Regions from separate parts of the Exiguobacterium sp. K1 genome, predicted to be linked through region 1. Evidence: riboswitches for the same ligand, from Rfam matches in the RefSeq annotation. Region 1 holds a riboswitch; the other holds the start of a gene.
The links. A riboswitch is a leader RNA that binds a small molecule or an ion and turns the genes downstream of it on or off. The one in region 1 is predicted to bind thiamine pyrophosphate.

Region 1 (7,718 bases):
AACAGTCTTGTAAGGTTCGGTCTGAGTCTCCGGTACAAAAAGACGCCTGTTCCAAGCGCCTCACGAGAGGACACTCTGGAAACAGGCGTTTTTTAAGAACGTTGATCGAGCCGGTGACTGACGGCTGTCAACGCGGCGGCGAGTAAGGCGACGGCACCTCCGACAAGGGCGATGTTCATCATCGGACCATTCGCATAGACGAGCCCGCCGAGTGCGGAACCGAAGGCAATCCCGACGTTACTTGCGACCGGCATCAGCGAAGCAGCAAGCCCTTTCGCTTCCGGATTAAACTTTTCTGCCAGGTCGATCAGATAAATTTGCGTCGACGTCGTCAATAAAATCGACATCAAGGACATCAAGGCAATGTTGATCAGGCCAAGCGATACCGACGCTGTCGTCACGTATAGAGTAGCGAGGACGATCGCCTGAACGATGAAGACGAACCGGAGACGGCCGATCGGATTCCGACTGGCGATTTTACCGGCCAAGATGTTACTGAAGATCGAGACGACACCGTAAGCGAGTAAAATCGGACTGATCCAGGCCGACGGCAAATTCAGTTCCAACTCAAGCACGGGCACGAGATACGTATAGACGACGTATGTCGCACCGAATCCGAATGACGGAATGAAAAAGGCGATCATGATCCGTGGATTGGCGAGTAAACTGAGCTGTTCGCGGATCGAACCGGATGATTCCGATTGCTGGACCGGAACGACTTTCAAGACAGCAAGCAGAGCGACGACACCAAGACTGCTCGTCAGCCAAAACGTGGCAGCGTAACCGGCATGTTGTCCGATGAATGTACCGATCGGCACACCGAGGACGTTTGCCATCGTGAATCCACCGAAGATGAAGGAGACAGCGACGCCGCGTTTCGCGATCGGCACACTGTCACTTGCGACGACCATTGCCAGTGAAATCAGGACACCCGTCAGCACAGCCGTCACGATTCGTGACAACAGCAACAGTTCATAATTCGGTGCAATCCCGCTGCAGATATTCAAAATGATCCAGACGAAAATCAGACTGAGCATTAACTTCCGCCGTTCGAGGTGTCCGGTCAAGGACATCGTAATCGGTGTTCCGATGGCGAAGGCGATCGCAAAGGCGGAGACGAGTGTCCCGGCTTTTGCAATCGTGATGTTCAGACCGTCCGCAATTTCAGATAAAATACCGACGATGACGAATTCGCTTGTTCCAAGGACAAACGTCAACATGGATAACGTCGCGATTAACAGCCAGTCGGCTTGACTCAAACGAGTCGATGATGATGACATAAATAATTCCCCACTTCTGGCGCCTGTGCGCAAAAAAACTATCGTTTATCAGAATAGCATGATTTAACAAGGGCGGAAACCGGATTTGCCTGACACAGAAAAAGAAGCATTATTGTGAATAGACAGTCAATTTCACCTGTCACAGATTCGGGTATACTAACAGAGTAGGAAACATCACTTAAATCAGAAAAGGACGTGATCTTGATGCAAGCAACAGTCACTTGGAATCACAAGATGGGTTTTAGCGGGGAGACCGAATCCGGACATCACTTAGCGATGGATGCCGCGCCGGAAAACGGCGGAGACAATCAAGCACCCCGGCCGACAGAGCTCCTGCTTCACGCCGTTGCCGGTTGTACCGGCATCGATATCGTCTCAATTTTAGAAAAGATGCGTTTGACGCTGACGTCATTTGAAATGGATATCGAAGGTGAACGGGCGGATGATCATCCCCGGCGTTTCACGACGATTTCGATTCATTACCGGCTCGAAGGTGATTTACCGGAAGATAAAGTCCGCCGGGCGATTGCCTTATCCAAAGACAAATACTGCTCGGTCTCACAATCGCTGAATGCAGAAATTGAAGTCTATTATTCGATCAACGGTGTCCGGAACGAGGAACCGATTTGAAGCGGATTGTTCCTGTTCTGTTGGCAAGTATCCTCCTCGCCGGTTGCGCCGACGAGCCCGCAAAACCGGCTGCACCGGAACCGAAGCCGGCGAAGAAAACAAAGCCGCCGCAAGCGGACCGGCCTTCTGCCGCTGAACGGGCGGAAAAACAACTGAAAGAGACCATCTCGAAGATGTCGACAGCGGAAAAAGTTGATCAGTTGCTGTACATCGGCGTGACGGGAACAGCTCTGACGCAAGCGGACCGTCAATTACTGCAGAATCATGCACTCGGTGGTGTCCTGCTGCTTGGCGGCAATATCACCTCGACCGATCAATTGAAAACCTTTACGACAGCAATTACCAAAGCGCAAACGACGGACGAAAAAGCGTTCCTCGGTTTTGATGAAGAAGGTGGACGCGTCAGCCGGGTCCCGGATGCGCAACTGAAATTATCACCGAGCCTGTCGTTCGGTCAGAAAAATGATCCTGCTTTGATGAAGGAAGTCGGACGGACGCTCGGTTTGATTTCCCGTTTTTACGGCTTTAATATGGACTTTGCTCCGGTCCTTGACGTCAACAGTAATCCGGCGAATCCGATCATCGGTGATCGATCGCTCAGTGCGGATCCGGAACAAGTGGCCCGGCTGGGTGTCCCGTTGATGCAGGGGATGAAAGAAGAAGACGTCGTTCCGGTCGTCAAACATTTTCCGGGACACGGCGACACGACCGTCGATTCCCATGTCGGTCTGCCGCGGGTCGATGCGACGAAAGCGGAACTCGAACAGACGGAACTCGTCCCGTTCAAACGGGCGATTAAAGAAGGGGCCGAAATGGTGATGGTCGCGCATATTCTGTTCCCGGCTCTCGACAAATCCCGTCCGTCTTCGTTGTCAAAACCGGTCATGTCCGGTATCTTACGGGATGAACTGAAGTTTGACGGGGTCATCATCACGGATGATCTGGTGATGGGCGCGATTACGGAACGATACGGTCTGGCTCAGGCGGTAAGCCTTGCGCTCGAAAACGGTGCCGACATGGCGATGTTTTCGTCGCCCGGCGCCTACACGTCCGTTCACAAGGAAATCATGGTGCGGATCAAACAAGGAAAATTGTCGAGAGCCGATCTCGATCAGAAAGTGGAACGGGTTCTACGCTTGAAACAAACGTATGACTTGTCTCAAACGAAACGCGTCGGCGATTATGAACGCTTGATCGAGCAGGTCAAAGCGGTCGAATCGGACATGCGACGTTAATCAAGGGTAGAACAAACCGGACTACCCATGGTAAACTACAGGCGTACCACATAAATCAATACCTACACTAGGGGAGTCTCGCAGCAGACTGAGACGGAAGTATCCGGACCCTTTGAACCTGATCTAGTTCGTACTAGCGGAGGGAAGTGGATTCCGATCAATCATAGAGGAAGCGACGACTGTCGCCCTTTTTTGTAGGACCACTCCATCAGTTCATGGGGTGGTCCTTTTTCGTGTAGAAAGGGGGGAAATGATGAATCGGTTACATCTGATGACAACCGGTCAACAGGGCCGGGAAACGCTGGAACGCACGTTACCGGAACTCGCAACGCACGTCGACCAGATTCATCTGCGGGAACCGCACTGGTCCGCACAGGAGTTGGTGACCTGCATTGAATTATTAATGAAACGCGGGGTGCCGGCGGAACGATTAATCGTCCATGACCGGCTTGACGTCGCTCTCGTCACCGGCATCGGAATTCAACTGACGACACGCAGTATTCCGGTCGATCGTGTCCGGCGCCGTTTTCCGGAACTGCGGATCGGTCAATCGGTCCATTCGCTGATGGAAGCGGCAGCAGCAGAACAAGCCGGTGCGGATTACGTGATGTACGGTCATATTTTTGAAACCGGGTCAAAACCAGGGGTACCGCCGCGGGGACTGCATGCCTTAAAACATATCGTCGACCAGACTACGATTCCGGTCATTGCGATCGGCGGCATCAATCCGGCCAACGTTCGGGATGCCCTTGCGACCGGCTGTTCGGGCGTTGCCGTCTTGTCGGGGATTCTCAGGCAAGCGATTCCGCTTAAAGCAGCTGACCGGTTCCGGGAGGTGATGCAACGATGACACGACCGGATGTCTTAATTATCGGGGCTGGGATCATCGGTCTGACGCTCGGCTATGAGTTGCTCAAACGCGGACAAACTGTCCGGTTACTTGACCAGTCGACAGCCGGGCAAGGGGCGACACGGGCAGCGGCAGGGATGCTTGCGACAGACGAGGAACTGCCGGAATCGTTACACGAACTGGCGGCGCTCAGCCGGACGCTCTATCCGACATTGGTCAGGAAATTGTCGGACGAGACGGGTCTCGGGAGTGGTTATCTGGAACAGCCGTTTTGCCTGCAACGAGGAAATCAATCCTTGACGCTCGAACAAGTCGGACAGATCGATTCGCGATTAATGACGCAGGCTTTACGGAGAGCGATTGAACGACGGGGTGGAGTCATTGAGGAAGACACATCTGTTTCGCAGCTCGTTCGGGACGAACAGCGGATCATCGGCGCCGAGACGAACCGAGGTCTACGGACAGGCAGACAAATCATTGTCGCCAGTGGTCGTGGATCGGAAGCTGTATTACGCACGCTCGGCATCACGATCGACACAAGTCCGGTCAAGGGGGAGTGTCTGTCCGTTCGCCTCATGACCGGACGCCTCGACCGGACGCTGTTTAATGAACAGGTGTACCTCGTTCCGAAAGCAGACGGACGAATCATCATCGGAGCGACGGAACGGCCCGGGGATGAATCGACGACCGTCCGTCTCGACAGCATTCGTTTGTTAGTAAATCAAGCGATCAGGCTCTATCCGCCGCTTGCGGAAGCTGTGTTCGTCGAAGCGTGGGCCGGCGTCCGACCGCAAACCGGTGACGGTCTGCCGTATCTTGGACCGGTGGACGGCATCGACGGATTATTCGTCGCAACTGGTCATCACCGGCATGGCATCCTACTGGCACCGGCGACGGCAACTGTGTTGGCCGATTGCATCATGGGGAAAAAACCGAAAGCGATGCTAGGTGCTTTTAGTCACCAGCGACAGGGGGAGAACACGAAGTGAACATTCGTTTAAATGGAAAAGACTACGCATTGACCGAAGAAATAACGACGTTACACGACTTATTGCAACAGCTGGCGATTGACGGAAAAATCGTCATCATCGAGCAGAACCGGCAGATCATCGACCGGTGCCGTTATCCGGACACGACCGTTCAGCCCGGAGATGTCATTGAAATCGTTCATTTTGTAGGAGGAGGATGAATCATGTTAGAAATCGGTGGAAAAACATTTGCTTCACGCTTGTTACTCGGAACGGGGAAGTATCCGGATGCAACGATACAACAACTTGCGGTCGAAGCATCCGGGACGAACATCCTGACGTTTTCAGTCCGACGGCTCGACGTCTTTGCAAAAGGACAGACCGATCCGCTTGCGGCGCTTGATTTAAGCCGCTATGATTTGCTGCCGAACACGGCAGGGGCGAAAACAGCAGAAGAAGCGGTCCGTCTCGCACGACTTGCCCGCGCGTCCGGGATGTGCGATATGGTCAAAGTCGAAGTGATCGGGTGCGATAAGACGTTGTTGCCGGATCCGATTGAAACGTTGCGGGCGTCAGAAGAACTGATCAAGGACGGTTTCATCGTCTTACCGTATACATCAGACGATTTATTGCTGGCCCGCCGGCTCGAAGAACTCGGTTGTCATGCCATCATGCCGGCCGCATCACCAATCGGTTCCGGTCAGGGGATTCTGAATCCGCTCGCGCTCAGTTTCATCATCGAACAACTGACAGTCCCGGTCATCGTCGACGCCGGCATCGGTTCACCGGCAGACGTCGCTTACGCGATGGAACTCGGAGCGGATGCTGTCCTGTTGAATTCAGCCGTTGCCCATGCCGGAGATCCCGTTAAGATGGCGCAGGCGATGAAACTGGCGGTCGAAGCGGGACGACTTGGTTTCGAAGCCGGACGGATCGAGAAAAAACGGTATGCGACGGCAAGCAGTCCGATAAGCGGGATCAGCCGGTCATGACGGATCGGTACAGCCGGCAAGTCCGATTTCGTCCGATCGGACAAAAGGGACAGGATCTACTGGCGGATTGTCGTATCGTCATCATCGGTGCCGGTGCACTCGGAACGGCGAATGCCGAGCAGCTTGTCCGGGGAGGGGTCGGGCACGTCACGTTGATTGACCGGGATTATGTCGAGTGGAGCAACCTGCAACGGCAACAACTCTACACGGAACAGGACGTGCAGGATCATTTGCCGAAGACGGTTGCGGCCAAACGCCGGCTCGGCAAAGTCAATTCGATGGTTTCCGTCACGGCAATCGTCGAAGATGTCACACCGGAAAATATTGAACGTCTGGTCCGCGACAGTGATTTGATAATTGATGCGACAGACAACTTCGGTGTCCGGATGCTGATCAATGATGTGGCGTCAAAACGCGGCATTCCCTGGATTTTTGGTGCCTGCGTCGGCAGCTACGGCATGACTTATACGATTCGCCCCGGCCAGACCCCTTGTTTGCATTGTCTACTTGAACATCTGCCGAAACAGCAGGAGACATGCGAGACGTCGGGCGTCATCAGTCCCGTCGTCCAACTGGTCGCGGCGCATCAAGTGACGGAAGCCTTGAAGTATTTGACGGGAGCGGACAACGCCTTACGGAAGACGTTGCTGTCATTCGATGTCTGGGATAATCATCAGAGTCAAATCAACGTCGGTTCTCTCAGACAATCCGCGTGCCCGTCTTGCGGAGAGGATCCGGTCTACCCGTATCTGAATGCACCGACCGTTCAATTCGTGACTTTGTGCGGCCGGGATACGGTTCAAATCCGCGGCGAAGGACCGCGGGATTTAGTCCGGCTTGAACAGGAGCTGACTACACACGGGATCAGCTGTCTCCGGAATCCGTATCTGCTGATGTTCAAGGCGGATGATTACCGGATTACGGCTTTTGCCGACGGACGGATTTTACTGCACGGCGAGCCTGATCCTAGAAAGGCGAAACACATATACGGGACTTACTTTGTGGAAATGTTCACAAATTAGCAAAAGAATTTTTTTAATACATGTTTTAGATGTTTAAAAAAGAGGTAAATAAGACTTCAGACGTAAGTCGGAGCTTTTTTGGTGGAATTGAATGCGAAGAGGAGTGATTACGATGAAACAAGAATTCGATCAATCGATCCAGCCATTGGATCAGACGAAGCGGACAGACCATGCAGCTGAAGTCGTTCAGCAAGCGAATTGGAATCCAGACCGGTATCGGACGAATCTGAATCCATTTTATCTGTCACCTTGCAGCGTCGAACGCCGGGAAGATTGTAAACAGGAAGTTGACCGGATCGTTGAAGTCGAGACTACATCCTCCCCTCTCCAACAGTTATTCGAGCAGAAACAGGAAGAACATATAACAGCAACTGAACCAGGTTCTGCGAAAAATCCCGCAGGAAAATTTACAACGGGAATCGTCGTCGGAGCAATCATCGGAGGATCCGTATCCATCTTCACGTCGGTCAAAAGATTTCGGCAAAAGCGCCACACCCACTGAAGATGACTGATCAGTCATCCGAAAACCCGCCTTCCGGCTGAATCGGAAAGCGGGTTTTGTCTATTTTGTCAGGAGGTCATCATGAATGCAAAAACGATCTGAGGCTGATCCATTTCTAGTCCTTGCGAAACCGGCGCAACGTGCCTTAAGCGAACACGGGGTAACGACACTCCAGATGTTAGCGACCTACCGGGAAGAAGAACTGTTGCAGTGGCACGGAATCGGACCGTCCTCGATAC
Region 2 (7,718 bases), on a different contig from region 1:
GAGATGGCTGTCAAGTTGATCAAGGTCATACCGGCCATGAAGAGGTCGGCAAAACTCCAGACCATTCCGAGACTGAGAACAGATCCGATGAAAACGAAAGCCATTGTCGCAATCCGGAATCCGAAGACGGCAGCCGGACTGTTTTTGATGAATTCAATGTTCGTTTCGCCGTAGTAATAACTGCCGACAATGGAACTGAAGGCAAACAGGAAAACACAGACTGCGATGAAAGCCGGGGCAACAGCTCCAAGCTGTTCGCCTAAAGCATTTTGTAACATCGCAATTCCTTCACCGTTTCCGGCAGCATAGCTGTCACTCAACAAGACGATGGCAGCAGTTGCTGTACAGACGATCAGTGTATCGAGGAAAACACCCAGTGTCTGGAGGAACCCTTGTTTTGCAGGGTGCGAGACTTCAGCCGCAGCAGCAGCATTTGGTGCTGAACCCATTCCGGCCTCGTTCGAGAAGAGACCCCGTTTAACACCAAGTGAGATAGCTGCTCCGACAGATCCGCCGACGGCTTGTTCGATGCCGAATGCGCTCTTGAGAATCATCATGAAGACAGCAGGGAGTTCTGTGAAGTTCGTGACGACAACGAAGAGGGCAGCGATTAGATAAAGACCCGCCATGATCGGGACAACGACAGCAGAGAATTTCGCAACGCGGTGAACACCGCCGAAGATGACGAGTCCTGTCAAGACGACGAGAATACCGCCGATGACCGCTTTGTTGATCCCGAAGGCATTGTCAAAGGCAGCTGCGATCGTATTCGATTGAACCGAGTTGAAAATCAGGCCAAACGTGACGGCAATCAAGATGGCGAAAACAACGCCGAGAGCACGGTTTTTCAATCCTTTTTCGATGTAGTAGGCTGGTCCGCCGCGGTAAGCGTTGGTTTTACTGTCGCGGACTTTGTAGACCTGAGCGAGCGTGCTTTCAATCAAAGCCGTTGCTCCACCGAGCAAAGCGACCATCCACATCCAGAAGACGGCACCGGGACCGCCGAGCGTGATGGCAATCGTAACGCCGGCTAAATTACCTGTTCCGATCCGGGTAGCGGCACCGATGAAGAACGATTGCAGTGAAGTGATGCTTTCTCCTTCATCATCCGTTGTTTTCTCATTTTTATCGAGTGTGACGCGGAACATTTCTTTTAAGTACCGGAACTGAATGAATTTTGTCCGGATGGTGAAGTAGATGCCGACGCCGATTAATGCCGCGATTAAAACATAGGACCATAATAAGTTGTTGGCAAAATCGACTCCTGATTGTACTGCTTGCTGAAAGGCATCCATCTGAAAAATTCCTCCTCATGTATTGTGGTAAAATGGCTATAAGCTAAATTATACGAATTTTCAGATAATTATCAAGAGAAATTTTAAAACTTTTTTTCGGCAACTAATCGAATTAATTATTTAGAATGTAAAAGGAGAACTTGATTCAGAATGAGAAAAAAAGACCTGTCGATGATTACGACAGGTCAAAACAGGGTGATATATGGTTAGAGAATCATTCTACGGCAAGGAATTGTTCGTACAGTTCGTCAATCTTTTGAACCAGCTCTTCCCGACTGGTAGAAAGTTTCATCAATGCTTCGTAATCGCTTGTCTGTTCCAGTCGTGACTCCAGAAGAAAAAGCTCCTGCTCTGCCTGCTGGATGGTCTCTTCGAGTTGCCGGGAGGTTTGCATCGGAATCATCGAAGGTGCCGGTTGAGGTGATTTTTTATTTAAAGAAAGTTGTGTCGGTTCAGCGGCAGAGGGCGCGACAGTTCGTTTGCTTACCGCATACGCATATGGGCCGTGATACAGTGTCGGTGTTTGTCCGAGCCAAAGTGTTTTCGTAAACAGCCGATTTAAAAAGTAGCGGTCATGCGAAACAGCGATCAGCGTTCCGTTAAACGATTCAAGCGCCTCTTCGAGGGCATCCCGTGATTCGATGTCGAGATGGTTCGTCGGTTCATCAAGGATCAAGACGTTTAATTCCGAGTTGACAAGGATTGCGAGCATCAGCCGCATACGCTCGCCTCCGCTTAAAGCGGTCACAGGTAAAAAGACACGGGGTCCAAAAAATAAAAACTGGGCGAGCCGTTTACGGGCTGTCCCTTCATCACATACGATGTTTGACCGGAAGACATCGATTAACCGTTGATCGTCAGGAAAGTCGATGTGTTGGGATAAATAGCCGATTTTGACCGAAGGACCTTGGGAGATGAGACCGCTCGTCGGTTGAATATGACCTAACAACAATTGCAACAGAGTCGTTTTCCCACTTCCATTGGCACCGACGATGGCCAAGCGATCCTTGGCAACGATATCGACGGTTAAGGAGTGAAACAACGGTGACTCGGTGAAGGAAACGCCGACGTCCTCCAGACGATAGACCGTCCGGCTTGTTTTACCTTGTGCCGTAAACGTAAGATCCGGTGTCTCGGCCTCAAGCTTCGGACGTTTGATCCGTTCGATTCGATCCAGCGCACGTTCCATTGATTTTGCTTTCCGGAACAGCTTTTCGCTTGGGGGAGAAGCTTCATTGGCCCACTGCCGGAGACGGCGGATCGCGTCCTTCATTTGCTTGATCTTTTTTTGCTGTTCCTGATAGGCATGGAATTGTTCAAGTAAAAGACGTTCTTTTTCCGTCATGTAGTACGTATAGTTTCCATGGTAGAGCCGGACTTCACCATCTTCGAGTTCGGCGATGCTCGTCACGACCGTATCAAGAAAGACGCGGTCGTGAGACACGAGTAAGACGGCGCCGGCATAGTGTGCTAAAAATGACTCGAGCCATTCGACGGCGTCCAGATCGAGATGGTTAGTCGGTTCGTCAAGAATCAACAAGTCAGGTTCACTTAACAGCATCCGTCCGAGACAGATTTTTGTTTGTTCACCGCCGCTGAGCTGATCGAACGGACGATCAAGTAACGGATGAAGCCGTAAACCGTTAATCATCCGGTCGACTTTAGACTCCAGTAAATAGCCGCCTTGCCGCTCGAATGCTTCGGTCACCTTCGTATAATGTGCAAGCAATGACTCGAGTTGATCGATTTTCGTTGCCATCTCTTGTTCGAGCCGGTGCAACGATTGCCGTAAGTCGAGTAAAGGGGCGAACGCGGTCCAGAGGACGTCATGACCGGTCATGTGAGGATCGAATACCGGCAATTGTTCCAAATAACCGATGGATAGCCCGCTTTTTTGGTAGATGGTTCCGGTGTCAGGTGAATCAAGCCGGGCCAGTAAACGCAGGAAAGTCGTTTTCCCGCTCCCGTTACGTCCGATCAAGCCGATGCGGTCATGTGACTGGATAAAGAGGGACACATCCGTTAAAATATCGTCGCCTCCGAATTGTTTGGACAGGTGTTGGATGTCGCAGATCATCATATGAATTTTCCTCTCTGACGCATCAAAAAAAGGAGAGCGCAAACAGCACTCTCCTTCACCAGTGGAAGATGCGCTTTGCTTTATTTTTCAAGTATAGAGTTCTTCAAAAAAGGACAGACTAGTCCCTTAGAACGCCATTCCATGAAAAATCGCGCGCAACAGATACAGTTGTTCCATCAACCAATGCTTACACGCAGCAAAACCCATCTTTCCACACCACCTTTTCTCATTCGATGACTCTATTTTACCATGCCACCGGGAATGAAAGGAAGAGCAGATTATTTAAATAAACCGGCGATGGAATTAAAGAAGGCACTTAAACCGTCAAACAGTTTGGCAAAAAATCCTTTTGTTTCTTCCGATGTCGCAAAGGACTGGATGTTTTGTCCGGCATCCTTCAGTCCCGTCTCAATCTGTCCCCAGTTAAGATCAGCTTTTTCCATTTGGTTAAACAGACCGGTCAAGCGCTCCATTTGGGCATCGGACAGATTGATATTGTTGTTTTGAATGACTTGGACGATGACATTCTCGATTTCGACTTTCGTCTCCGGTTTTTGCTTCGCGATTTCGGCTTTGATTTCGTTCATCAAGTCGGCGACTTTATCCGTCCCGACGGTTTTTCCGACATCTGATGTGACCGATAATTCTTGTTGGGCTAAATCTTTCCGTTCATCCGTCAGTTTGATACCGGTCTCACTTGACGTTTGATCATAGGCTTTCATGATACCGGTCAAGGCAGATGTACCGGTTACTTTATAAGGGGAAGTAATCGTAATGTCGGCATCGGTCACACCGGCCGTGACCAGCGCATTCAAATACATGTCTTTTGTGACCCACGTGATATTTTCGGTTGCGACGGACAGACCGTCGCCTTTTTCAGCCAATTCGATCTTGGCGGAGGAATACATATTGCCGCCGCGCTGGGACTGGGGAATGTTTTTCCCGAGATATTTTTCCTCATCGGCAGAAGTCGCGATGATCGGAGTGATGCCTTCCGGTGCATTGAGGCGGGACAAGACCCATGCTTTATCCTTTGCTCCGAGTGATTCTCCGAGTGTGATGATCGTTTTGTCGACGACCTGCTCGGCAGATGCGGCAGTAGGCAGTAATAACGTCGTGGCAAGTAATGCCGAAGCAGTCCATGTGATGGTTTTATTCATTGTCAAATTCCTCCGTAAGTTAAGTATCAGGTACTAATTTCAGTCTAATCGACCGGTGACGGAAGAGAATCGGTCTCAAGAACGAGCCGACATCGACCTTCCGTCATGTTCATTGTACAAAAAAACAATGGAAAGAAGGGGAGCATGTTCAGGATTGAATGAAATCATGTTACACTTGAAACAAATCGAATAGCGACCACTAGGGGAGTCAGTAGGCTGACTGAGACGACGGAGACGTGCGGACCCTTTGAACCTGATTAAGTTTGGACTTACGGAGGGAAGTGGCGTGACGGATCCTCTTTTTATGGTCTTTTCACGTCATGCCTGACATCAGGTGTGGCGTTTTTTTGATTACAAAAGGGGGAAGAAATATGAAATTCAGTGAAGAAATCCGGCAAGCAGCAAGACCGTACTGGGACAGCAGTTTTACGCATCCGTTCGTAACCGGTCTTGCAGACGGAACATTGCCGGAAGGGAAATTCCGGCATTACGTGCTGCAAGATGCCTATTACTTAAAACATTTCGCAAAAATTCAGGCACGTGCCGCTTCCAAGGCACAGGAATTCGCGACGATTGCGGAACTCGCGGAACATGCGACATCGACCTATGCTGCAGAACTGAGCCTGCACCAGTCGTTTTTTGAACCGCTTGGAATTTCGGACGAAACATTAGCCCGATTCGAGCCGGCCCCGACCGCATACGCCTATATTTCACATATGCATCATGCAAGCGAAGGGACGCTCGGGGAGACGATTGCTGCCATCTTGCCGTGTTACTGGCTCTATTATGAGATCGGACAACAATTACAGACCGCTGCACCGGCTTCACCGATTTATCAACAATGGATTGCGACGTACAGTTCGGATTGGTTCGAGCGGGTGGTCTTTGAGCAGATCGACCGTTTGAATGAGCTGGCAACGCAAGCAAGTGATCAAGAACGTACCCGGATGAAGCAGCATTTCGTCAGAAGCTGTTATTACGAATTGATGTTTTGGGAAATGGGCTGGATAGAAGAGACATTTGAAAAAAGCCTGGCACAGATTATTACAACGACATCATTGAAATAAGACGAGACAACGTAAAAACACCGGATTCGCTTGTTGGCGGATCCGGTGTTTTCTATGGAAAAGATAAATCAGCTGTGGCGTTCAATCAAATCCGCGAGGCGTTGTTTCACCAGCGACGGATTTGTTAACTCCTGATTGGATAAGGAAAGTTTTGTCATCGTTTCGTCCGTACCCGCCATTTCGCTGAACAAAGAGCCGAGGCTGTGGGCACGACGGTCGATTTGAAGAACGATGTCGATGCCGGACCGGTCCTGCAACAAGATGACTTCGATTTCATCCAGTTTATGGGCATAATGCGTGCCGCGGGCAGAATATTCGAGTTCCTGCGCAATCGGTAAGTCTTTTCGGAAGCGGCCCGGTAATTTTTCTGTATCCGCTTTTTTCAAGCGGAATCCGAGATCTTCTATTGCTTCAAGAATGACGGATTGATAGTCGTTTGCCTTGACGACGACCGCATCATGATCGGACGGGTCGACCGCTTGCGCGATATCGAGACCGGTCTCGATCCAGGATTTCGATTGACTGACGGAGAGTGGTGTATTAAAAGGAACTTGCAGCGTGAACGGAATTTCGCGTTCGACACCGGCTTCGATGGTAAAAGGTGCTTCATTTAACGCAAACCGATCCAGTGTGAATGTCGTGAACGTTTTGCTGTCCCCAACCTCCTGTTTGTACTGGGTGTTGAAGGCAAGATAAATCCGTGCGATTTCCTGATCGACGTTACCGCCTTTGATATGGACGATTCCTTGAATCGTACCGCCGGGTTCGCAGTGTTCTTGCTCGAGGCGTGTGTCGACCGTTGCGGCACCGATACCGATTTGGGAAAGGATTTTTTTAAACATGTTATGTTCCTCCTTAAATTAAGTATGACGACTGAAAAGAAAGCTGACTTGCTTGTCGAACACGGATGAATTTGCTACAGTTTCGAAAGACCAAACAAAAAAGGACGGGACGATACGTGGAACTACATCAATTAAAAGACTTGCTCACGGAAAAACTGCAGGCGACTTCACTCATACACGCGACGATTAGCGGTCCGCGTCTGAAATCAAATGATCTCCGCCGAATCAAGGTAAAACCGATTCTACTTAGAGATACGTATGCAATCCAGTTAGAGTTTCAACATGAGCGGATCATTAAGCATGAGAATTTAAGTATAGAAGAATTTATTGTAAGAATGGACCAATTCTTTGACGAATTCCGTCAATTTTTATTCCGATTCGAAACGGAAGAAATCCAATTTCAACTCTCGAAGAAAATGAAAGTCTCCCTCAAGACGACTGCCAAAGAGCTGATCCAAGCAGACTTGTCGCATAACCGGAAGAAAAGTCACTTATTAGAGGACGGTGTACCGGTGCCGTTTTTAATCCGTTTAGGCGTCATGACGGAAGAGGGACAGGTCAAACGTCAAAAATACGACAAGTTCAAACAAATCAATCGTTTTCTGGAATTCGTCGAAGACAGTATCGCCGTGTTGCCGAAAGGACGCACATTACGGATTTTAGATTTTGGATGCGGGAAATCGTATCTGACGTTTGCTCTCTATCATTACTTGAAGATCGTCAAAGGTTTTGATTTAAATGTCACCGGTCTTGATCTTAAAAAAGAAGTCATTGAGGACTGTGCGGCGATCGCTGCTGATTTAGGGTATGATGATTTGTCCTTCCGTGTCGGTGATGTCCACGATTACGACCAGGACACAGAAGTTGACTTGATGGTGACGTTACATGCCTGTGACGTCGCGACCGATGTCGCACTTGCCCGTGCCGTTGATTGGAACGCATCAGTGATTCTCAGCGTTCCGTGTTGCCAAAAGGAATTAAACCGTCAACTGGATTGTTCACCGCTTGACGTCATGCTGCAACATGGGTTGATTCAAGAAAAGTTTGCTTCACTCGCGACGGATTCGATTCGGGCCGAGTTATTGACACTTGTCGGATACGAGACGCAATTGCTTGAATTCATCGATTTAGAAAACACGCCGAAAAACATCCTGATTCGGGCTTACAAAAATCCGAAACGGCCAACAGAAGAAAAAATCGACCGGTATATCGCTTTCCGGGAGCTGTTGCATGCAAAGCCGTATTTAGAACGTGAATTGAGCGGCAGACTTGGA

Region 2: it holds a riboswitch for thiamine pyrophosphate, as region 1 does, so the genes downstream of both, tenA (thiaminase II) here and tenI (thiazole tautomerase TenI) in region 1, are expected to answer to the same signal.

Annotation. Positions count from the first base shown of each region.
Region 1 covers NZ_JAOTIT010000007.1:64,346-72,063, reverse strand. The annotation lists gene N7U64_RS13460 (MFS transporter) at 93-1,280, opposite strand; gene N7U64_RS13455 (OsmC family protein) at 1,485-1,910, shown strand; gene nagZ (beta-N-acetylhexosaminidase) at 1,907-3,145, shown strand; TPP riboswitch at 3,205-3,307, shown strand; gene tenI (thiazole tautomerase TenI) at 3,399-3,995, shown strand; gene N7U64_RS13440 (NAD(P)/FAD-dependent oxidoreductase) at 3,992-4,984, shown strand; gene thiS (sulfur carrier protein ThiS) at 4,981-5,184, shown strand; gene N7U64_RS13430 (thiazole synthase) at 5,188-5,955, shown strand; gene N7U64_RS13425 (thiazole biosynthesis adenylyltransferase ThiF) at 5,952-6,977, shown strand; gene N7U64_RS13420 (hypothetical protein) at 7,090-7,479, shown strand; gene N7U64_RS13415 (hypothetical protein) at 7,565-7,718, shown strand, end outside.
Region 2 covers NZ_JAOTIT010000003.1:276,957-284,674, forward strand. The annotation lists gene N7U64_RS09035 (alanine/glycine:cation symporter family protein) at 1-1,295, opposite strand, end outside; gene abc-f (ribosomal protection-like ABC-F family protein) at 1,510-3,375, opposite strand; gene N7U64_RS09045 (DUF1002 domain-containing protein) at 3,654-4,535, opposite strand; TPP riboswitch at 4,727-4,832, shown strand; gene tenA (thiaminase II) at 4,907-5,602, shown strand; gene N7U64_RS09055 (sporulation protein) at 5,671-6,444, opposite strand; gene N7U64_RS09060 (SAM-dependent methyltransferase) at 6,561-7,718, shown strand, end outside.